DNA from 2 places in the Paenibacillus sp. FSL F4-0125 genome. Region 2 is predicted to be linked to the other one. Evidence: predicted binding sites of a transcription regulator. Region 2 holds the regulator's gene; the other holds the start of a gene.
What was found. The regulator Rex, encoded in region 2, represses fermentation and respiration genes when NADH is low (regulators of the CRP and FNR family bind a similar motif). The targets are predictions, from matches to a motif close to TTGTGAAATATTTCACAA.
Positions count from the first base shown of each region.

Region 1: the regulator Rex is predicted to act here: its motif matches at 8,087-8,104, upstream of NST74_RS29585 (cytochrome ubiquinol oxidase subunit I).

Region 1 covers NZ_JBBOZJ010000001.1:6,620,572-6,632,427, forward strand. The annotation lists gene NST74_RS29550 (hypothetical protein) at 1-339, opposite strand, end outside; gene NST74_RS29555 (hypothetical protein) at 332-586, opposite strand; gene rlmH (23S rRNA (pseudouridine(1915)-N(3))-methyltransferase RlmH) at 779-1,258, opposite strand; gene NST74_RS29565 (CxxH/CxxC protein) at 1,657-1,824, opposite strand; gene cydC (thiol reductant ABC exporter subunit CydC) at 2,052-3,803, opposite strand; gene cydD (thiol reductant ABC exporter subunit CydD) at 3,800-5,566, opposite strand; gene cydB (cytochrome d ubiquinol oxidase subunit II) at 5,566-6,582, opposite strand; gene NST74_RS29585 (cytochrome ubiquinol oxidase subunit I) at 6,579-7,973, opposite strand; gene NST74_RS29590 (cold-shock protein) at 8,197-8,427, opposite strand; gene NST74_RS29595 (cold-shock protein) at 8,521-8,721, opposite strand; gene NST74_RS29600 (S1C family serine protease) at 9,141-10,385, opposite strand; gene NST74_RS29605 (hypothetical protein) at 10,863-11,072, shown strand; gene NST74_RS29610 (MBL fold metallo-hydrolase) at 11,038-11,847, opposite strand.
Region 2 covers NZ_JBBOZJ010000001.1:4,488,356-4,500,211, forward strand. The annotation lists gene NST74_RS19950 (RNA polymerase sigma factor) at 1-36, opposite strand, end outside; gene NST74_RS19955 (DnaD domain-containing protein) at 169-921, opposite strand; gene asnS (asparagine--tRNA ligase) at 948-2,246, opposite strand; gene NST74_RS19965 (acetate/propionate family kinase) at 2,268-3,476, opposite strand; gene NST74_RS19970 (3-hydroxyacyl-CoA dehydrogenase family protein) at 3,473-4,345, opposite strand; gene NST74_RS19975 (AAA family ATPase) at 4,479-5,981, opposite strand; gene NST74_RS19980 (hypothetical protein) at 5,974-6,516, opposite strand; gene NST74_RS19985 (cell wall elongation regulator TseB-like domain-containing protein) at 6,929-7,447, opposite strand; gene NST74_RS19990 (amidohydrolase) at 7,614-8,915, opposite strand; gene NST74_RS19995 (redox-sensing transcriptional repressor Rex) at 8,905-9,555, opposite strand; gene dinG (ATP-dependent DNA helicase DinG) at 9,689-11,856, opposite strand, start outside.

The sequences.
Region 1 (11,856 bases), 2.1 Mb from region 2:
TTTATCCTTAAATTCTGGTGTGATTAGGTGCCATTCCATAATCTTTTGAGCTCCCAGTACCTTCTTTAATTGCTTCTCATAAGTAACTAACTTCTTTAAATCTGTCGTAATTTTACTTATTTGCTTTGTTGTCAGTACTTTTGTCTCGTACTGACTCTCTGGACAGTAACACTGAAATACTTTTCCTGAGTTGACCGTTAAACCTTCAATACCGCTATCTCCGCTTACATTGGCTGGCATTCTTTGATATAGTTCATTTTCATATTTATCCTTTAAGCAACGCTGTATTATTGCTTCCCAAGAGTTACCGTCAAACTCACCTATATCAATTTTATACATCTTTAACCTCTCTATATCGAAGAATTAACAAATCTTCTAACACAATAGTCTTAGCTTTCATTCTATATTCACTTAAAGATGATTTTGTCACAAAAGTGACTGTACCCGTGTTGACATACCTAACTTCAATTGTCTCAGTAAGCTCATCCAAAAAAAGTACCTCTACCTCTTTAGCATCAATATATAATTGCTTTAATGACCTCGTTGCATCTTTAATTGCAGAAAAAGTCATATAATCACCTTCCATTTAAGTACATGATACCATATGCCATTAATCCCAGATATATCTAATCATATATATGTCGGAGGATATCTTAGTTCAATTTATTTCAAAAAACTCTACTGAATAGATACTTTCTCCAGCTAAACCTATCTTCTAATTGGATTGCCTAAACAGTGAGGCTTATAGATTCAGTTAGTTTAGCCATAAATTTAGCCGTCATTTATGGTACGGTTCCCCCCGATTTATCTTCACCGCGCGATAAATCTGCTCCACCAGTACCAGGCGCATGAGCTGATGGGGCAGCGTCATGCGCCCGAAGCTCATGCGCTGCTGCGCGCGGCGCATAACCTCATCGGAGAGCCCATGGCTCCCTCCGATAACGAACACGACATGGCTCGTCCCATAGGTACCGAGCCGGTCAATCTCTGCGGCAAGCTCTTCCGAGCTCCACAGCTTGCCGTCGATCGCGAGCGCAATAACATGCGCTTCGCTCTTTATGTGCGCGAGGATGCGTTCCCCCTCGCGTGCCTTAACAATACCGACTTCTGCCTCGCTCAGAGAGTCGGGTGCTTTTTCATCTGCCACCTCAATCACCTGAAACTTCAGATACGGTGTCAGCCGTTTAGCATACTCCGCGATGCCACCCATCAAATACTTTTCCTTCAATTTTCCTACACCAATAATTTGAATAAGCATAAGTGCCTCCTGTTATAGATCCTCTGTAGAAATAGCAAAAGGACGCGTACTAGGCGTCCCTTGTAGTTTTAGTAAGTACTTTCTTTTCTATCACATTTTAGATGAAAAAGAAACGGGAAATAAACCGGGCTTGCATATTCCCTAACGGTCCCTTCCCTCAAGAATTCCTTGGATCTCCTGATCCCTCGTTTTCCTGCTTAGTCGGAATCTCCTGAATCCTCCACCTATTCCCCGTCTCTTTAGGTTCAATCCATCCCCTATTTACTATCGCATGATGAGACATGGTCGATTTAGCGATTGGAACGTTGAAGCCGCTCACGTTATACTTATTCCACGCAAAAACGCCCTACAGCCCTTTTGGGACTGCAAGGCGTTTTTTTATAAGTCTTAAAGGTCTCTTAGACCACCAAATATTCAGCGTTCTTCTCACATTGGGTGCACTTTGCCGGCGGGTCCCAGTCAGAGAATTCCGTTTCCTTCAAATCCACTACATCTGGTGCATCTTCATACTCGTCCACAAACAAATCAATAGCTAATTCCACATGTTCTTTACATACTACATACATTCAACCAAGCATCCCTTTCTGTGCCGCTACGGCCTAATACTCCTTCTATTGTTCTACCATACTTCCCACGAAAATGGAACTCCTATCTATCCATTCCAGCGATCTGTTCATCCATTGTCTATATTCTTGCCCTTCACCAAAAAAAGATTCCTCCCACCCCGAAGGGCAGAAGGAATCTCATCACTTCTCTCTCTATTTTCTATAAATATTATTTTAAACTCTCCATCCTACCCTAGAAACTCCACCGGACGATCCAGCTCATATAATCTGCGGTAACGCGGTTCTTTTTTCATCAGCTCAGCATGGGTTCCACGCATTTCTACCGAGCCATTTTCCATAAAAATCACTTCATCCATCTGCTCCGCACCGACCAAATGATGCGTTACCCAAATTAGTGACTTACCCTTCATGGCTTCGAACATTGTCTTCAAAAGATCACGTTCCGTCCGCGGGTCCAACCCTACAGTCGGTTCGTCGAGTATGACAACAGGTGTATTTTGCAGCAAAATACGAGCTAACGCTATCCGCTGACGCTCTCCACCAGAGAATCGTTGCCCTGCTTCACGGACAAAGGTATCATATCCATCTGGCAACGAGGAGATCAACGTATCCATTTTGGCTAAGGCGCCAGCTTCTTTAATGGCTTGTTCGGAAGCCTTCGGATCACCCATACGAATATTGTTGGCTACCGTAGTGTCAAATAAGTGTGGGCTCTGATTAAGCACCGCTATAATAGAAGGAATATGCTCACCATAGGCATCTGCAGCGATACCATTAATCGTAACCGAGCCGTCAGAAGGCTCAATAACACCTTGAATAGCCTTTAATAACGTCGATTTACCCGCACCACTTCGGCCGATGATCGCAATCTTTTTACCTTGTGGAATGTCGAGGCTGAGATCGCGAACCGACCAGTTAGCCTCTGAACCATAGTAGTAACCTACATTTTCGAGCTTGATGTGAGCACTCTTCATGGCCTGAGGTAGAGCATCGACTACAGTTACTTTTTCAGAGACGATGTTCTGCTCAGTTCCATTTACACCAGACAATCGCTCTAAGGAGTTACGGTACTGCGGGATTTTCTCCACCGCTTCAGACACTGGCAGAAAGGCATCTGCTACAGGAAAAACAACCAGTACGAACGCCGCAATCAATGTGCCCGCAATAGCACCATCTGCAAACTCTCCAGCGGCCCAATACAGCATAGAAAGCACGCCAATCCCAATTACCGCTTGCCCAATGAACGTACGAAGGCGTGCCCAACTGCGCAGCGCTGCATCGGTTTGGGCTACTTTTCTCTCATCTGCTTCATAAGTGTCTACGAACTGGCTTTGCCGCCCACTAATGACCCAATCACCCATGCCAAGCACGGCGTCAGTCAGCTTTTGATAAAGACGATTACGCTCTACTTTCACTTCACGTTGGCGCTTCTGTGTGAAGAGCAGAGATAAGAACGGCAACACCACTACTAACACCAATATATACAGAGCCATCAATAGCGCAAAAGCGATATCAAAAGTACCCAGTGCAATCACAGCAGCCCCGTAAATCAGCAAAGCAATGACGCTTGGAAATACGGTGCGCAGATATACATTTTGTAAATATTCAATATCATCCGCAAGCATCCCGAGAATATCCCCAGTGCGGAAACGTGAGGACAGAAACAACGCTTGAGGCTCCAAAATATTGTACAAACGCACACGCATCTTAGATAAAATTCGCAAAATCGTGTCATGCCCAACTAGGCGTTCCACATAATGAATCACAGCCCGACTCGTCCCGAACGTCCGCACACCGACAATCGGTACATAGATCATTAGTATATTTTCGACAGGTGTAGATGCTTTTGAGATCAGAAATCCTGAGGTATACATTAATGATGAGGCTGTAAAAATCGTCAATGCCCCAAGCACGATAATAAGCACAAAACGCCAAAAATACGACGATACATACGGAGCAAACCATCCTTCACGTTTCAATGGATTCCCTCCAATTGCGACCCAATCAACTCATAATACGCACCCTTGCGGGCAAGCAACTCCTGATGGGTACCGATTTCTGCCACTTGTCCTTGCTTCATTACTACAATAATGTCCATATCCAGCATCCAGTGCAGGCGATGTGTTGCCAAAAAGACCAGCTTATCTTCAAAAAGAGGCACCATCGTCTCCTTCAGCTCATATTCGGTCTCAATATCCAGATGTGCCGTTGGCTCATCTAATAACATAATCGGACGACTGCTGAGTAAGGCTCGAGCCAGCGCAACCCGCTGCTCCTGCCCACCACTGAACGAACGACCTCCGCCGCCGATCATTTCATCCAAGCCATTCGGAAGGGTCGCCACCAGCTCTGATAATCCGGTAGCTTTCACAGCTGCAGACACAGCTTCCATAGAGGCCTCAGGGTAATAGAAGCGAATATTATCAGCCAATGTACCGCTAAAAATATAAGGACGCTGTGGGATATACGAAGTCTGCTTTCGCCAAGCCTCATCCGTTAATGCGCTAACCGTTGTACCGTTAACCGTGATACTTCCTGAAGTAGGGTGCAAAAAGCCCCCTAATATATCCACTAACGTAGATTTACCGGCCCCGCTCTCTCCGATAATCCCAATTTTGCTTGCTCCTTTAAATTGCAGGTTCACCGCTTCCAGCGAAGAAAGACCGGCTTCCTCGTATTTCACACTGACATCCTTTAATGTAAGTACGCTATTTTTATGCCAAGTGAATATCTTTTCTGATGTTTTTGATGCAGAATCCAAGGCTTGATTACCATTAGAACCTACTACTTCAGCTTTCACTTCATCCTGATCTATAATGCTCTTCATTGCCTCAGCAGCTTCCTTTCCATCGAGAGTAGCATGGAAATCTGAACCCACCAATCTGACAGGCAAGAAATATTCCGGTGCCAAGATCAGAATGGTTAAGCCCGTAACAAGCGTCATCTGATCGTTGACAAGACGCAGGCCGAGACTTACTGCAACGGAAGCAACGGATAACATCGTAAAGAAGTCCAGTGCAAATGAGGACAAAAAAGCTACTCGTAGTGTACGCATCGTCGCCGAGCGATATCGATCGCTGACCGTGGCAATACTCGTGCTATGACTACGACTGCGGCCCAGAAATTTCAGCGTTTCTAGCCCACGGAGGGAGTCTACAAAATGATTAGATAAGGTACGATAAGATTTCAGCTGACGGTCCATCTGCTTACGAGCCGTCATCCCGATCAAAATCATAAAGACAATAATAATCGGCATGGTGATCGTAAGAATAATCCCGCTCGCGGTATCCATCGTGTAGATATAAATAAGCACCAGAATCGGTGTAATTGACATCCCTACCATTCTAGGGATAATCGCTTCTAAGTATGTGCGGAACTTTGTTACGCCTTCCAGCACAAGTGTAACAAGATCCCCGGTTCCACGCCCACCCACCATTCTGGGTCCGAGCTGGAAGAGCTTATCCATCATTTCCCTCCGCATGTTACTGCCCGTTTCTTCCGCAAAGCGGTAAGAGATACGGCTCATCAGCATGGCGCAAGCATGGCGCACTAGAAATGCAAGAAGGAACAATAGCGAAGTAGCCCATTGTTCCTTCAGAGGTTCTCCCGCAAATAGCGCAGAGATGACTTCTGCTAGCCACTTGGCCAGCAGAAGTATGGACATGCTTTGCACCAGGGTAAGGAGGCCAACGATCAGAAAGACCGGTTTAACTCCTTTATACCCAAGCAAATTTTTATCCATTAGTATTCAAGATGCTCCTTCTCGTGAACGCGTTTATGAAAGACAAAGTAACTCCAAATTTGATATCCCAATACGAATGGAAGGATGGTCAGTGCCACAATCGTCATTACCTTTAAAGAGTAATGTCCCGAAGCCGCATTGGTGATTGTCAAATTAAAGGCTTGATCGATTGAACTAATCATAACACGTGGGAATAGTCCTACAAAGACTGAAGTTACCGACAACGCCATTACAGCTCCTGTCATTCCAAAAGCGTAGCCATCCTTCTTCTTCTTCATAAAATAACCCGATAGCACAAAAGCGATAATTCCGAGCGCTACAATAATCATAAGAACCGTTCCGCGCTGCTCGAAGATATCAGTCATATTATAAGTCATAATCACAAAAGCAGTAAACAAAACTGCAAGTGGGATCAGCAATCTTTGTGCCATCTTCCGAGCACGAGCCTGTAGATCACCCACTGTACGCAGTGTTGTGAACATGAGACCATGCACCAAACAGAGAAGAACTACCGTAAGACCTGCTACTACAGTATATACATTCACGATATCTGTGAAGCCTGCGTACATTTGCATATCGCCATCAATAGGTAAACCTTTAATAAAGCTGGCGAACACTACTGCAAGGAGGAACGGTGGGAGGAAGCTGCCAATAAAGATACAAGCATCCCAAGTTCTTTTCCAAGCTAAAGAATCTCGTTTACCTCTGAATTCAAAAGCGACGCCACGCGCAATCAAGGCTAATAAAGCAAAGACAAAAGGAATATAGAATCCGCTAAACAGCGTTGCATACCATTCCGGAAAAGCCGCGAACATTGCGCCCGCACCCGTTAGTAGCCATACCTCATTAGCATCCCAGAAAGGTCCGATAGAGTTAATCAGTACCCGGCGCTCTGTATCATTTTTAGCCAGAATCTGTGTTTCCATCCCTACGCCGAAATCAAAACCCTCCAGAAAGAAGAACCCTATAAACAGAACTGCAATCAGCACAAACCACAATTCATTAAGAGATATCATTGGGCGCCCTCCTCATTATATGGATCATGCGAATCCCCGTGATCGTTATCCATCGCATAAGGACCTTTTTTAATTACTTTCATAAACAAACCAATCAGTACTAATCCGAGAATTGCGTAAATCGTTGTAAAAGAAATAACAGAGAATAGAACCTGACCGCTCGTAATATTAGGCGACACACTGTCTTCCGTGGTCATCAGTCCGAATACCGTCCATGGCTGACGCCCGAATTCGGTCATGACCCAACCCGCTGTATTCGCGATTGGAGGAAGCAGTAATCCCCATAGCATAAACCGCATAAACCAGGTGTTTGGACGGTCCATTTTTTTGCGCCACATTAAATACATAGCGTACATACCCAGTACAATCATTAACGTTCCTGCTAGAACCATGATCCGGAAACTCCAGAATGTCGTACGTACAGGTGGAATATAGTCACCGGGGCCATAGGTTTGCTCATACTCAGCTTGCAGTTCAAGCATACCTTTAACTTCACCGGAAAATTTACTGTATGAAAGGAAGCTCAGCATATACGGAATTTGAAATTCTCCAGTACTTTCTTGCTTCTCTGGATCAATATTTGCCCATACGGTCCAAGGCGCTGGGTCACCACTCTTACCCCATAGTCCTTCGGAAGCCGCCATCTTCATAGGTTGAGTCTCAACCAAATACTGTGCTTGCGCATGGCCTGCCACGGCTACACCGATAGAAGAAATAATACCTACGATAGCTGCAATTTGAAAAGATTTCTTAAAGAAAGATACATCTTGTTTCTTCAATATCTTGTAGGCACTAATACCCGTTACTAGGAAGGCACCTGTTGCATACGCAGCAAGAACCGTGTGCGGGAATTCAACCAACAATTGTCCGTTCGTAATAAGCGCGAAGAAATCATTCATTTCTGCACGACCATTATTAATCGCAAATCCTACTGGATGCTGCATAAAGGAGTTTGCTGCCAGGATCCAGAAAGCAGATAACATCGTACCGAATGCTACCAGCCAGATAGAGGCCAAGTGCACTCTCTTGGACACTTTGTCCCAGCCAAATATCCAGATTCCAATAAACGTAGACTCCAGAAAAAAGGCTGCCAATGCTTCTACTGCAAGCGGAGCCCCGAAGACATCACCCACAAAACGTGAATAATCAGACCAGTTCATCCCGAACTGAAATTCCTGTAAAATCCCTGTAACTACCCCTACTGCAAAATTGATGAGGAACAGCTTTCCCCAGAACTGCGCCATTCTTTTGTACTCTTCATTGCCTTTTCTAACGTACATGGTCTCCATAATGGCAATCAAGAGCGCTAGTCCGATTGATACCGGTACAAAGAAATAGTGGAATATTGTCGTCGACGCAAATTGTATACGCGACAGCATTACTGTATCCATATTTTTCCCTTCCTTCTCCCCTTTTCGTTAATTATATTGTGTCAAAAATTTAAACGTCTTTTTGTGATTAATGTCACACAAAGGGGTGTATTTAACGGTAAAATTCAAATGATTTGTGACAAAAATCACAATTTACCATAAAAAAAGCAAAAAAAATAAGACGGTTTAACCGTCTTGAAGTTGTTCACTGCTCTATAACAAGCTTGACTCATAAAGGCATTGGTTAGGTAATGGAAATACCCTTCTTCAGCGATTTGAGATCGCCATTCGAATTAAGCAATTGTGGTAGCATCTTCGTGCTGCGAACCATTGGAGAGTCACATAGACGGCAAGAAGGCGCATGTTCAAATGCGAAATTATCCCTCATCCATCCGTTGCATCCATCATTGGTACACGCCCAAATCGCGGTATTTTCTTCCGGTATTTCTTCCAAAGGTTTCTTCCGGTAGTTCATTGCCGTTCCTCCCATCCTGTAAGTCAATAGTGACTAACTAGATATAAAAAGACCGTCCCAACTTTCAAAAAGCTGGGACGGTTTCTTCTATTATTACAGTTTTACAACGTTTTCGGCTTGTGGTCCACGGTTGCCTTGAACAACGTTGAATTCAACGCGTTGGCCTTCGTCCAAAGTTTTGAAGCCGTCGCCAGTGATTGCGCTGAAGTGAACGAATACGTCGCTTCCGCCTTCAACTTCGATAAATCCGAATCCTTTTTCTGCGTTGAACCATTTAACTGTACCTGTTTGCATGTGTGTTACCTCCACAAATTTAAATTAATATGTTCTTTTTATCTTCAAACAAAGAAAAAATTCACACATTGAAAAAGGTTGTATTGCCAAATATAACAGCCCTTTTCAATGCGAAAATTAGGGACTAAATGTATGATTGATATCATATTACCACACCTGATTAGCAAAGGCAAGCTGGCATCCGGATTTATCCGTTTCTACCCTAATAAGTATTACCTTCCAATGTAAGGGTTGCCAGTCAGCCCAAAATTCATTAAATCAGCTTATAATTGCCATATTTATCAAATATTTAGAAGAAACAGATCCCCGATAGCGATACAAAGTATCGCTATTTCAGGAAGGTCTACCTTCACAACTGAAGGGGTAGTCCGTTCTACTTGTCATTACTGCTATATCATTATATGCCGACTTTCGGTATATTATTCCTCTGGTTTTTCAAGAAGTTTAACTGTCGTCTGATTGACCTTCCCATTTCGGTAATAGGTGATCTTCAGATCCTCGCCAATCTTCGTTTGATTATATAAATACTTGCGAAGGGAGAGTGTGGATGTAATAGGCTCATCATTAAATTTTGTAATTACATCATTAAATTGTATTCCGGCTTCCTTTGCAGGTCCAACAGCATCCAGAACGACTACCCCATCCTTAACATTATTCGGTAGGTTCAGTTCCTTACGTTGATCCTCTGCAAGAGGAACGTAAGGATTATTTAAATCTACGGAATATACACCTAAGTAGGACCGGGCAATACGCCCTTTTTCAGCCAGTTCATTTGCGGTATCTATCACATGGTTAGCTGGAATTGCAAACCCTAGACCCTCTACACCTGCATCGGAGATTTTCATCGTGTTAATACCGATGACTTTACCATCCAGATCCACAAGTGCTCCGCCGCTATTACCTTCATTAATCGCCGCATCGGTCTGAATGACCTCTTGCTCCCAGTCATATACGCCGTCCTGATTTAAGGATACAGGAACCTTCCGTTCAGTATAGCTGACAATCCCTGAGGTCAATGTGTCTCCAAGTCCTAAAGGGTTACCAATGGCAATGACTGTTTCACCTAGGCGAAGCTTGGAGGAATCTCCTAGCTGTGCGATCGTATTGATACCCTTAGCATCAATAGAAAGAACTGCGATATCACTCACTTTATCCGTGCCAACAAGTGTAGCTTTACGTGTCTCACCATCTACTGTTACGACCTCAAGATTGCCGGAGTCTTCGATAACATGGTTATTAGTAATAATAAATGCTTTATTATCCACCTTTTTATAAATCACTCCAGAGCCTAATGCTGACTCATCCAGAATGTTCAATTCTTTATTATCTTCCTTATGATTGATAATACTTACTACTGCAGGACGAACCGTAGCAGCGGCTTGAATGATACGGTCAAACGGATCACTGCTTGGAGTAACCTCCCCAGTTGTTGCTACAGACTTCGGAGCAGTTTCATGACTCATTTGTCCAGTAAGCACACTGAATAAGAACACTGCCACCACAGCACTGATTAAGGAGCAGACGGCGGATATTTGCCAAGTGGATAAACCCTTGCGCGATCTTCGCACAGAATGCTTACGGTTTGCAAATGATCCCTTTGATGCTTCATCCCCTCTGGACCGTGATACTTTAGTTGAATAGAAATCGTCATCAAACAATCCCACCGAAAATCTCCCCCTTCTATTGCCAAGCGTCCACAGTCTCTAAAACTTGAACCTAGCAATCACATCCCAAGCATAAACGCCTGTGCCGTCCTTAATGGAACGAAACGCATTTATGCGAGAATTACAAGACATACAAGAACCTTAAATGCAAAACACTTATGTTCTAATATTTCATCACATATTACTGCATACTTTTAGACTCTCACAATCACTAAAAGGTTTCACTTTATCCATTAACCCCACAATAGTTTCAGTTAATCGAAAGAATATTAGAATCTTTCAATATATCTTCTCTATTAGGAATATTTTGCAACTTAAAAGACTACAATAATAGAAATGTTCCTTAAATTTAGGTTTTGCTCATTATGTCTACAATTGTATCACAGGCAACCCTCAATTCGTGATTTTCCTGAGGTAAAAGGTCTGCGAATTTTTTACAACTCCAATTTTGTTTTTACTATATAAGGAGGTATAATTATGAATTCTTTTTCTACAAGTATGGATCTGGTTGAGTTTATCGGTAAACTTGGTGATTTAAAGGATGAACACTATCATATGACCCTTGCCTTCAGTGCTATGATCGAATTAATGATCGATAAAGGCCTGATCTCCCGCCAAGAATTAGAACAAAAAACCGCCGAGCTTGATCAGCTTATGACAACTGGCTCAACTTATCCCATGGCGTAGGTTGATCATAATACGTATCACAAAGCTTAAACTCACTATCCTTGAAGAAACAACCCCGATCCTCCATTGCACAACGTACCGACATTTTAGCCAAGTCCATCATATTATGATCCCGGCTTAAATGCGCTAAATAGGTACGCTTGGTACGTCCTGTGAGAATTTCACTAAGTGCCGCTCCGGCTGCTTCATTAGAAAGGTGACCCATATCGCCAAGTATACGTCGTTTCGTATTCCACGGATAACGTCCCATCCTCAGCATTTCAATATCATGATTCGCTTCCAGCACCAATACGTCTGCATCTGAAATCGCATCTCTCACCTTGTCGCTAACATACCCAAGGTCCGTAGCTACACACAGCTTCTCTTTTCCATCATAAAAATTGTAACCAACCGGTTCCGCCGCATCATGAGAAATCGCAAACGACTCTACTCGCAGACTGCCAAAATCCCTATGCTGCCCCGACTCCATAATGATTCGGTTATAGTCCGGTATTTTGCCAATGCCTTTCTCTATAGCACCCCAGGTATTTGTGTTTGCATAAATCGGAAGATCGTATTTACGGGCCATTGCCCCGAGTCCCTTGATATGATCAGAATGCTCGTGCGTAACTAGAATCCCGTCTATATCATTACCCGTTAACTCGCGCATGGCTAACAGCTCATCGATCCGCTTGGCACTCAGACCTGCGTCAATCATAAGTGTTGTCTCCCCGTTCCGTACCACCGTAACATTTCCGGTAGAACCACTGGACAGTACTGTAAATGAAATCCCCATTTTCCTTAC
Region 2 (11,856 bases):
TTGGCAAATCTGCCGAATTAATACCTCTTCTTCAATGACTCTCCCCTCCTTCCCACAGCAATAGACGCCATCGATTACAACTACCCCTGCATTTTTTTATAGAAATATTAAAAAAACCGCACTGACTTTAGCGATGGGCTAAAGCAATGCGGTTCTCTCCTGAGCAAGCTATCTTCCGCCATTGCGGAATTTTTGCGTATAGTTCTTAACATCCTGAGCGTTCTTGACCCGGTTGCGGGCCCATTCCAGCAATATTCGATCAATATAACGGAAATGAACCTTTCCTGCAAATACAGATTCCTTCAGTGCTAACAGAATCAGCTCCTCGGGATACCGGTCTTGATCCACCCAACTAGATATCGTCTCACATTCCATTGGAGATAGCGGACGTCCGAATTCCTTTTCGAAAATACTGAACAGATTTCGGCTTTCCTCTTCAGCTCCAAGTTGAGAAGGAGATGAGGGGGGCTTTCCGCCGAATCCACCCCCTGAAGCAGCCCGTGGTGCCGAGGTTGCATAGCCCCCTGCGTGCTTATCTTGCTCATGCTCTTGCACAACTGTCGCTAGATAAGCACCAAGCTTTCCGTATAACCCTGAGAAGTTGTAGCGTTCATAATGGATGTCTCTTAGTTCATCGTTGTCTCCATCGATACTAATGAAACCTTCCTTCATAAGCTTCTGCAATTCTCCTGCTAGAACAGATATGCTACGGCCTGTTACGACCTGAAGCTCCTCAAGCGAAGGGAAGTCAATCCCTTCCACCTGCCTGAAAGAAAGCAGATGGATCAGCAACATGGCCTCACTTCCGCTTAAATTCAGCTTCCGGTAATACTTCAGTAATGCATAAGGTATGACGGCCATTCCGTTCTCCAGACCGAAGGAGACGCCTTCGCCCCAGGTACTCCATCCTTTGCCGTCCATGAACGTCCCCCTTCAAATATAAGAACTTATGGGTAGAGACGGTACAGCGTACGTGGGAATGGAATAGTCTCACGTACATGGTCAAGGCCACAGATCCAAGCTACAGTACGCTCAAGTCCAAGTCCAAAACCAGAGTGAGGTACAGATCCGTAAGTACGCAGATCCATGTACCACTTGTAAGAGTCCATCGAAAGATTATGCTCTTTGTAACGCTCTTCAAGCAGTGTAGGATCATCGATCCGCTGTGAGCCACCAATAATCTCTCCGTAGCCTTCTGGAGCGATCATATCCGCACACAGCACGACTTCTGGACGATTTGGATCCGGCTTCATGTAGAACGCTTTGAAAGAAGCAGGGTAGTGAGTAATAAATACAGGTTTATCGTATGCTTCTGCGATTGCTGTTTCATGAGGTGCACCGAAATCATCACCCCAAGCAATATCTTCAAAGCCTTTATCGTTTAAGAACTTGATTGCATCGTCATAAGTAATCCTTGGGAATGGCGCTTTGATATTCTCCAGTTTGGAAATATCGCGACCTACTGCTTCCAACTCCGCACGGCAATTCTTCAATACGGATTGCACAACGAAGCTAATAAACTCTTCTTGTACCTTCAAGCTTTCTTCGTGATCTGTAAAGGCCATTTCTGGCTCGATCATCCAGAACTCGATTAAGTGGCGACGAGTCTTGGATTTCTCCGCACGGAAAGTTGGTCCAAAGGAATATACACGGCCCAGTGCCATTGCAGCAGCTTCCATGTACAACTGTCCACTTTGGGTCAGATAGGCATCCTCATCGAAGTACTTCGTGTGGAATAAGTTAGTAGTTCCCTCTGCCGACGTTGGTGTCAGAATCGGAGGATCTACCTTTGTAAATCCACTCTCGTTAAAGAACTGTTGGATTGCGCGAATAATTTCCGCACGAATAACCAGAACAGCACGCTGCTTCGAGGCACGAAGCCAGAGATGACGGTGATCCATCAAGAAATCTACGCCATGCTCTTTCGGAGTAATAGGATAATTTTCTGTAAGATGCAGGACTTCAATTCCAGTTACAGTCATTTCAAACCCGGACTGACTGCGAGGCTCCTCGCGAATAATTCCGGTCACATACAAAGAGCTCTCCTGCGTGAGGCTCTTAGCAGCATCCCATACCTCTTCAGGTACTTCTGATTTCACTACAACTCCCTGAATATAACCTGTACCATCGCGAAGCTGCAGGAACTGAATTTTACCACTGGAGCGCTTGTTGTTTACCCAACAACCGATAACAACGCTCTCTCCAACATGTTCATTCACGTTCTTGATTACACTCTTGTTAGCCATGCCTTCAATCTCTCCTCTAATTTAGCCGTTAATTCCTTGCACAATACGGTGTGTATCGCGTGCAATGACAAGTTCTTCGTTTGTCGGAACTACTAGCACTTGTACCTTGGAATCTACCGTAGAGATACGACGTGGATCGCCTGAACGAACTTTGTTAGCTTCAGCATCCAACTCAATACCCAGGAAAGTAAGGTTATTTAGCAGTTTCTCACGAAGCAATGAAGCATTTTCACCAACACCGGCAGTAAATACGATCGCATCTACACCGTTCATGGCAGCCGTATATGAACCGATATACTTGCGCAAGCGGTACTCATACATTTCAAAAGCTAGCGTGGAATTAGGCTCACCTTTTTCCATACCCTCAATAATATCACGCATGTCACTGCTTACGCCCGAAATTGCTAAGAGACCACTATGTTTGTTCAACATGGAGTTCACTTCACCTACAGACAATTCTTCCTTGTTCATTACGTAAGGAACAATTGCTGGGTCAAGGTCACCACTGCGTGTACCCATCATCAAACCTTCCAGAGGTGTCATACCCATCGAAGTATCCACGGACACTCCGCCCTGAACTGCAGTTACACTACCGCCGTTACCGATATGACAAGTAATGATCTTCAGATCTTCCAGCGGACGCTCCAAGTACTCCGCAGCAGCCTTGCTTACGAAGTCATGTGATGTACCGTGTGCGCCGTAACGACGAACTTTATATTTATTGTACAGTACTCTAGGAATAGCGTACATATAAGCTTTCTCAGGCATCGTTTGGTGGAAGGCAGTATCGAATACAACGACCTGCGGTACACCCGGCATATTTACTTCAGAAGCCGTAATCCCCATCATTGCTGCTGGGTTATGCAGTGGTGCAAGGTCAAACAATTGACGAATTTTCGTTTTTGCGTCAGCATCCACAAGTGCGGAGGCTTTGAAGAATTCACCACCATGCACTACGCGATGACCTACAGCATCAATTTCTTTAATGGATTCAATTACACCATGCTCCTTGTCTGTAAGACAAGCAAGGACTTTACGAATCGCAGTATTATGTTCCAGGATTTCGCTTACTTCTGTCACTTCCGCTTTGCCAGTCGGTTTATGATTCAGAATAGAGGAGTCCATTCCAATACGTTCAACCAAACCTTTAGCCAAAACCGATTCATCGTTCATGTTATAGAGCTGATATTTCAAAGAAGAACTACCTGAGTTAATAACTAGAATATTCATACACGGTCACCATCCTTGTCGTACTTGAAGAAGCCTTCTCCTGATTTCATACCCAGTTGTCCTGCACGTACCATCTTCTTGAGAATTGTAGAAGGGCGGTATTTCAATTCACCGTATTCACGGAACATATTTTCAAGCGCAGCAAGAACCGAATCCAAGCCGAATCTGTCAGCCATTTCAAGCGGTCCATATTGGAATTGATAACCGATACGCATAGCATCGTCAATATCCTGTGCGGAGGCAACGCCCTCTTGCAACACATGCATAGCTTCATTGATAAACAAGCAAATGAGGCGTGATGTTACAAATCCTGGGGATTCATAAATCATTACACCTTTTTTCTCAACAATCTCATCAACAAAGGATTTTGTGTCTTCAAAAGTAGCATCTGAAGTTTTCAGACCGCGTACGATTTCAACAAGATCCACTTTAGCAACAGGATATATGAAATGCATTCCGATCACGCGTTCCGGATACATTGTAGAACTTGCAAGTTCAGTCAAGCTAAGTGTTGACGTATTGCTGGCAAGAATAATGTGATTTGGACATACTTGATCCAATTGATTTAGAATCTTTTTCTTTTCTTCCAAATCCTCAACAATGGTTTCGATGACCATATCACAAGAGCTGAGCTCTGCGAAATGTGTCACTTTTTGAATGCGGCTAAGAATCAGCTTCTTTTCTGCTTGAGTGATCGCCCATTTCTCCAATTGCTTATCTAGACTTGTCTCGATCATTTCGTAAGAGTAGTCCAGTTTTTCTGCGGTTTTCTCCACCAGCAATACATCCAGGCCTTTGGCTGCTAACATTTCAGCAATACCTTGTCCCATTGTGCCACCGCCGATGACACCTATTTTTTTGAAATTCATAAAAAAGTCTCCATCCTTTCAGGTATCTATACTTTTGTATTGTACCTTGTCTGTCGCAAAAATTTATAAAGCCCGACATATAATGATATCTTAGCATGCCTGAAAAGTAAAAAAAAATAACCAGCATAAAAATTTATGCTGGTAAAAGGACGCTGTCACGAAATTGACATCGAAATTGCTCTCCAGAGAGTACTTCTTCCTTCATTAAAATGTCAAGAGAGTAATCAAATACATTTCGTTGCTTTTCAAGGTGCTCACGAGTGCGCGTCATCAGTTCATCCAATATCTTACTATTTTCCTTCATAAGCTCTTCAGTGGTAACCATTTCCAACTTGGCAATGCCCAGCGAAGTTAATCCTGACTTCATCATCGTTTCCACAATATTCAGCGCCTGATCGAAATCAGCACGTGAACCTGTGCTTCGTCCGCCATAATACATTTCTTCAGCCGCCGCTCCACCAAGGGCAATCATAATCTGATCTTCCAAATAATCTTTGGTGTACAAATACTGTTCTTGCTGAGGATTGTGCCGCACATATCCAAGGGCTTGCCCACGCGGAGTCAGTGTAACCTGACTAACGCTTCCTGGACGAAGGAGCTCTGCCATGATGGCATGTCCCAATTCATGAATAGCGACCCTCTTTTTCTCTTCGTGATTGGTTTCTCGATCCGTTTTTTCACCCATCATTACCTTGTCAATCGCCATTGACAGATGCCGCTGCTCAACTTCCGTCAAATCCTCACGCATCATATAAATCGCAGCCTCATTCATGACACTTTCCAGCTGAGCACCGGAGAAGCCATAGGCTTCTTCAGCAATTTTGTCGAGACTCACTTCTGGATGAAGAGGTTTATTCTTCGCATGCAATTCGAGAATCGATCTCCGGCCCTTCTTGTCAGGCATGTCCACTTGAATATGACGGTCGAACCGTCCAGGACGTAGCAATGCCGAATCAAGCATTTCTTTCCGGTTTGTTGCAGCTACCAGCAGAATACGCGGTGTTTCGTTATTATAAATACCGTCCATCTCAGTCAACAGCTGATTCAAGGTCTGATCATATTCACGCTGCTGCCCGCCTTCACGTTTACCGCCAATTACGTCAATTTCATCAATGAAAATAATGGCACTCTGCTTGTTCTCCTTAACAGCGCGGCTACGGGCATCCTTGAACAAATCACGAATCCGGCCGGCCCCGACACCCACATACATTTCAACAAATTCACTACCTGATGCAGCTACGAATACGGAGTTTGTATAATGTGCAGCCGCTCTGGCCATAAGGGTCTTACCTGTTCCTGGAGGACCAGTGAGCAGAATCCCTTTTAAGGGGCGAATCCCAAATTTGCTAATTTCCTCATGACGGATCAAAAAATCGAGTGCTTCACGAAGCTCTTGCTTCGCATTGTCTTGCCCGCCAATTTCTTCAAAAGTTAGCTTCGAAGGTCCTTCCTTCTTGCGTTTTTTCCCAGCGCCAGCGTTCACCGTAAGCCCGCCGCGCAAATGAGCAATTATAAGCAGTGCAGTAAGCATTCCAGCTGCTATAACAATTGGGAATATATTAATACCTAAAAAAGCCATGAAAATAAACAGTACAGGAATAAATCCGAGTAAAATTTCTTTTAGATACTTAGGCATTATTCCATACCCCCAAGGTCGCAGGTTTTCGCGGCAAAATAACGAATTTACTTTCTTTTCCATTACTCAAGCTTACATACACATTGTTGTCGTCAATTTCAGTTGTTGCTATCACATCTTTATATTCCGAATGTTGCTCTTTTAATCTATCAAGTTCTGTAGGTATAAGAGTATATTTACGGCTCTCCATGGCTTCAGCTACAGAGAACAACGCTTTATCCCAGTAATCATCTAATAATTCATTTGAATTTTGATCCACATCGAGTTTAAGTTTACGTCCTTCAATCACTGACTTTCCTTCTTTGGATACATACGATACCAGATCACGTAAATTCGTGCCCGGCTGCAAATCAAGTTTCAAAGTGACCTCATCGCGGTTAATACTAATATGTGAATTATTTACTCCCTCATAACCGGATACAATCTTTTGGAGCGGTTCCTGTAAAGCAAACTGACGATATAAAAAGAATCCTCCGAACAATAGAGTAGCCGACAGTAGAGACGTTATCAGTACAGGTACAAGACGTAATTTCAAGAAACGTCCTCCTCTCAAAGATGACAAAATGTAAACAGAATGATCAATAAATCAAAGCTGTTAAGCGCTCATCAGAGCCTAACATTCTCTTACTACTGTTCTATTTACAAACAGTAGTATATCACAAGTGTATATACGATAATGAAAAAAAGTGTGAAGATATTTAAAATTTTATTTTTTATTTTTTTCCAATTCAATAAATATATTGATTTATTTCAACTAAAAAAGGGCCGTTACTTGTCATTAACAGGCTCATTTTCACATGTGTTTTTTAAAAAGAATATATAAAAACTGCCTATTTAGTATATCACAAATAGTACATTACAAGTATATCAAAATAATCCATCAAATTAACGAAAACAAGCGAACCATAAATGGTCCGCTTGTTTCTAGTATAGTACTCTTGTTTATTTTAGCGGCTGGGTAAACTATATCCTTCACCCATTCGAGCTCCATCTGAGAACCGATAAAATTGATAATAATACCGACCGCTTTGTTTATAAAAAAGCTGCCATGCGTACTCTCCGTTATATACCCCCGGCAACAACCGCTCGATACTAACGTCCGGAAGATCAGCTTTAATTATGCTGCGTATTTTCGCTTCAGAGGTCCCTTTACTCAGTTCCTCAGCATATACTGCGTCGTTGCCTTCTGCAAACTTCCCGTCTACAGTAAAGCGTACCCATACCATCAACTCGGTCCCGGATTGATTCTTCCCTGTTAAGACCCAGTACACTGCATTTTCATCCCACACGGATTTCTGTGCTTTAGTTACCTCTGTCAGACCAGCGCTGGTTTTGGCGATATCCTTAGCAATATCTCGCTCGTTCCATTGATCTTTCATAATATAGGCATAGAACTGGATAAGTCCAAACAGAAGGAGCAGAATCAGAACTGACCCCAGGAGGATCCATTTTTTCCTTTTCTTCAAGGTACAGCTCCCTTTCTAGTAATATATCTTTTTTGATTATATAACACACCCGTGTGTTTATCCAAAGTTTCATATTCATTCATATAAATTCTTATATTTACAGAAAAGGCCGTAACTTTTGCAAACGCAGAAAGTCACAGCCTTTCAGTTAATTTATGATCTTAGACTAGCGCTTGAGCAGCCCCTCAAAGGATTCTTGCGCCTTACGACGGATAGCTTCCTCATCTAACGTTAGACATTGTCCATGTTTTACAACCTGTTTACCATTCACCCATACATGCTCAACATCCTTGGCACTGGCAGAGTATACAGCATGAGACAGCAAATCTGTGTGCGGTAGTAAATGCGGCTGGTCTATATCAATCGCGATAAAGTCAGCTTTCATGCCTACAGCGAGCCTGCCCACATCATTTAAAAAGATAGACTTCGCGCCATACTCTGTAGCCATACTCAGAGCTTCCGGAGCCGGTACAGCCGTAGGATCACCACTTACACCTTTATGGATAAGTGCTGCAAGACGCATCTCTTCAAACATATCCAAGTTATTATTACTTGCCGCGCCATCTGTACCCAGCGACACCTTCACACCGGCCTTTAGAAGATCTGTAACACGAGCAACTCCACTAGCCAGTTTTAGATTACTTCCCGGGTTATGAGATACACCTACATTATGACGAGCCAGAATCTCGATCTCTTCATCATTCAAATGAACGCCATGAGCAACAATAGACGGACGTGTGAACATTCCAAGCTTCTCTAAATGCGCTACAGGCCGCAGTCCGTAATCCACTACATTCTGCTCCACTTCGCGTTTCGTTTCGGACATATGGGTATGCATCGGTAAATCCAAATCATGTGCCGCCTGTACAAACTTAACAAAGAAATCCGGCGGGCAGGTATATGGGGCGTGTGGCGAGATCATCGTTGTAATTCTACCGTCAGCCTTTCCATGCCAGTTACGTGCAAAAGAAATCGCTTCCGCAAGCTTGTGATTCTGTACTTCCTCTGGACAAAGGCCGATTACGCCTCTCATCAATACGGAACGGATACCTGACAATTCGACCACCTCAGCTACTCGATCCATATGATCATACATATCCAGGAAGGTTGTAGTGCCACCTTTCAGCATTTCCAGAACAGACAAGGAGGTTCCCCAGTACACATCTTCTCCGGTGAATTTCTCTTCCATCGGCCACATTTTTTCCTGAAGCCACACTTGAAGCGCTAAATCATCTCCATAACCACGAAGCAATGACATTGCGGCATGGCCGTGTGTGTTTACCAGACCAGGCATAAACAACAGACGACTGCCATCAACAACTTGCACACCTTCTTCCATCAAAGGCTCTTCTTTTCCTATGTAAGTGATCAAATCATCTTCAATAGTCATATATCCACTAAGAACAGGCTCATCCGTTCCCGGAATAAGAAAACGCCCGCCTTTGATAATCGTTTTACTACTCTTCATTTCCGCTTTCTTCCTTTCCGTCTTTCAAATAATAAGCAAGGCTTTGCAAATCCGTTGTAAAATCGGCTGCATGAACCCGGATATTCGGTGGTGTTTTTAGAATCACTGGTGCAAAATTCAAAATCGCCTCAATACCAGATTCAATAAGAATATCTGCTACATTCTGCGCTTCTGAGTCAGGTACTGTAATAATCCCAATTCGAATGCCTTGCTCACGAACTGTCTGACCTAGCTCCTCCATGGGTTGAACCGTAAGAGAGTTGATTTTCCGCCCTACCTTAGGTGCATAAGAGTCAAATATAGCGGTAATCTTCATAGTATCTTTCAGATAAGCATTATAATTAGATAATGCATGTCCAAGGTTACCGGCACCTACTAAAGCCACATTCAGCTGTTGGTCCAGCTTTAAAATATGACGGATTTTCTCAATAAGATAAGTTACGTCATACCCAATACCTTTTCTGCCGAAGTCTCCAAAATACGCTAAATCTTTACGGATTTGAGCGGGATTGAGATCAAGTTTTTGTCCTAATTCTTGCGAGGAAACGGTTAATATTTCACGTTTCTGGAGATCATTCAAGAAACGTAAGTACACAGGAAGTCTTCGAACAACGGCTTCTGATATTTTATCCGATTTCATAATTTACCTCCTAATTTAAGTACTAATCTGTTTAAATCCTATTAAAATTTCTGTACCTCGTCTCAATGAAGAGCGGTATTCTCTTATACCGCCCTTCATTGTGGAGTGATTAATTAAACAGAAGATGTCCTTCTTAAGAAACGCCTCCGTCTTCCAACCACTCTGCTATACGAGGAACCATTTGATCCGTCAACATATGTTCCATTTTCGGGCCAGGCAACGAATAAAGGAAATACTTCCCATAATGAGATTCGATAACCCTAGTGTCATACACTATAACAATACCCCGATCCTGCGCTGTCCGTACCAGTCTTCCAAATCCTTGCTTGAAGCGGATAACTGCCTGAGGCACCGACAATTTCATAAACGGATTCTTCTTCTGGGCTTGTAATAACTCAGACTTCGCTTCCGCTAGAGGGTGATTAGGCGGTTGAAATGGAAGCCTCACGATGGCCAGGCATGTCAATGCCTCACCCGGAATATCTACTCCCTCCCAGAAGCTGCTAGTTCCAAGTAGAACTGAAGCAGCACTGTCCTGAAAACGTCGAATCAGCTTACTGCGGCTTCCACCTTCCACGCCTTGACCTAGCACCGTAATTTCTTGTGAGGCTAGAGCCTCTTTCAGAGGATCGTAAACTTGGCGCAGCATCTTGTAAGAAGTAAACAGAACAAGCATCCGTCCGCGTGTCGTAATTGCCGCTTCTGCTAGTGACTGTACGAGCGTATCGACAAATCGGGCATCACCCACACTGCCTTTCACACTAGGGAAATCCCGTGGAATTACTAATAGTGCCTGCTCCCGATACTTAAAGGGAGAAGGAAGGAGAGATGTCATTAGACGCCCCTCTTCCGCAGCTTCATTGAGTCCGAGATTATCAATCATAAACTGGAACGATTTATCGACAGAAAGCGTCGCCGAGGTTAACACAATACTTTTCTTTTTGTCGAAGAACAGCTCTTTAAGCTGGGTACTAACATCAACAGGGACGGCATATAGCTGTAGCGATTTGCTGCGATAATTTCCATTCGCCTCCAGCCAATATACTACATTCTCGTCGTTTAATCCCATAAAAAACCGTACTTGCTCACGTATAGAAGCTAAATCCTTGAATAAGCCGCTAATATCGGTTACTAGACTATCTGAAGAAGATTGACCTTCTTGATCACGCATCTCATTAAGCATTTTATCACCCTTACGGATAATTTCGCTTAATGTCAGATTCATAGTATTCTCTAAAGCAACCAATTCATCCCAATCCTTCGGTTTACGGGTAGGAAGTAACCGCATGACTAGCTGTCCAGCTTCTCCCGCTGCTGCATCGCTACGTTCCGGCAAGAGGCTGAATAGCTTGTCACTAAGTAGATCCCAGGTTTCTTTTACAGTAAGCAGATCTGGATAGATTCTATCGATAACTCCGCTCCATTCAGAAGCTTCCTCACTGCCTGATGACTGAAGCATTTGACGAAGCGTTGGGAGTTGGCCGTTACGATTATCCTTGTATAATCGGGACAGCGTGTGAGCCACCGTGAAATGCTTCATATGCATACCTAAATGCTTGCCAGCCACATCCTCCAGATGGTGGGCCTCATCAATAACAAGATGTTCATAAGCCGGGAGTAGCTGGTGCCCAGCCTTAACATCTGCGAAAAGCTTAGAGTGGTTCGTAATAACCACGTCAGCAATACCCGCTTCATGTTTTGCCCGATGGTAATAACACTTGCGGAACCAAGGACAGGAGCGACCGAGACAAGAATCGGTATCGCTTGCTACCGTCTCCCAGAAATCTCCGCCACGACCGCTTAAATTGAGCTCTTCGTCATCTCCTGATTCACTTTGTGTCAGCCAAACGATCATCTGAGCCGCAGTAAGTGCATCTTCCCTTGGACTTATAAAGTCTTTTTTATTAATTTTATGTTCAAACTTACGAAGACACAAATAATGCCCTCTGCCTTTAAAAATCGCAGCTTTAAATGGAAACGGAACTACCTGCGTTAACAAAGGAATATCACGCTCACGCAATTGATCCTGCAGATTAATGGTATGAGTGCTGACCATAACTTTTTCATTAGTGCGAACACTTTGGTATATGGCAGGCAACAAATAACCAAGCGATTTGCCGGTTCCTGTCCCTGCTTCGATCAATAGATGTTTGTCTTCGGCAAGTGCCGTTATCACCTCATTGATCATAATATCCTGAGCTTCTCGGCTTTCATACTGTGGCAAAGTGTCTTTAAGCCGTTTCGTTACTTCATCCATATAATCTTTAAATGATAAATTCTGTAGCGGATTCTCAGCATGCT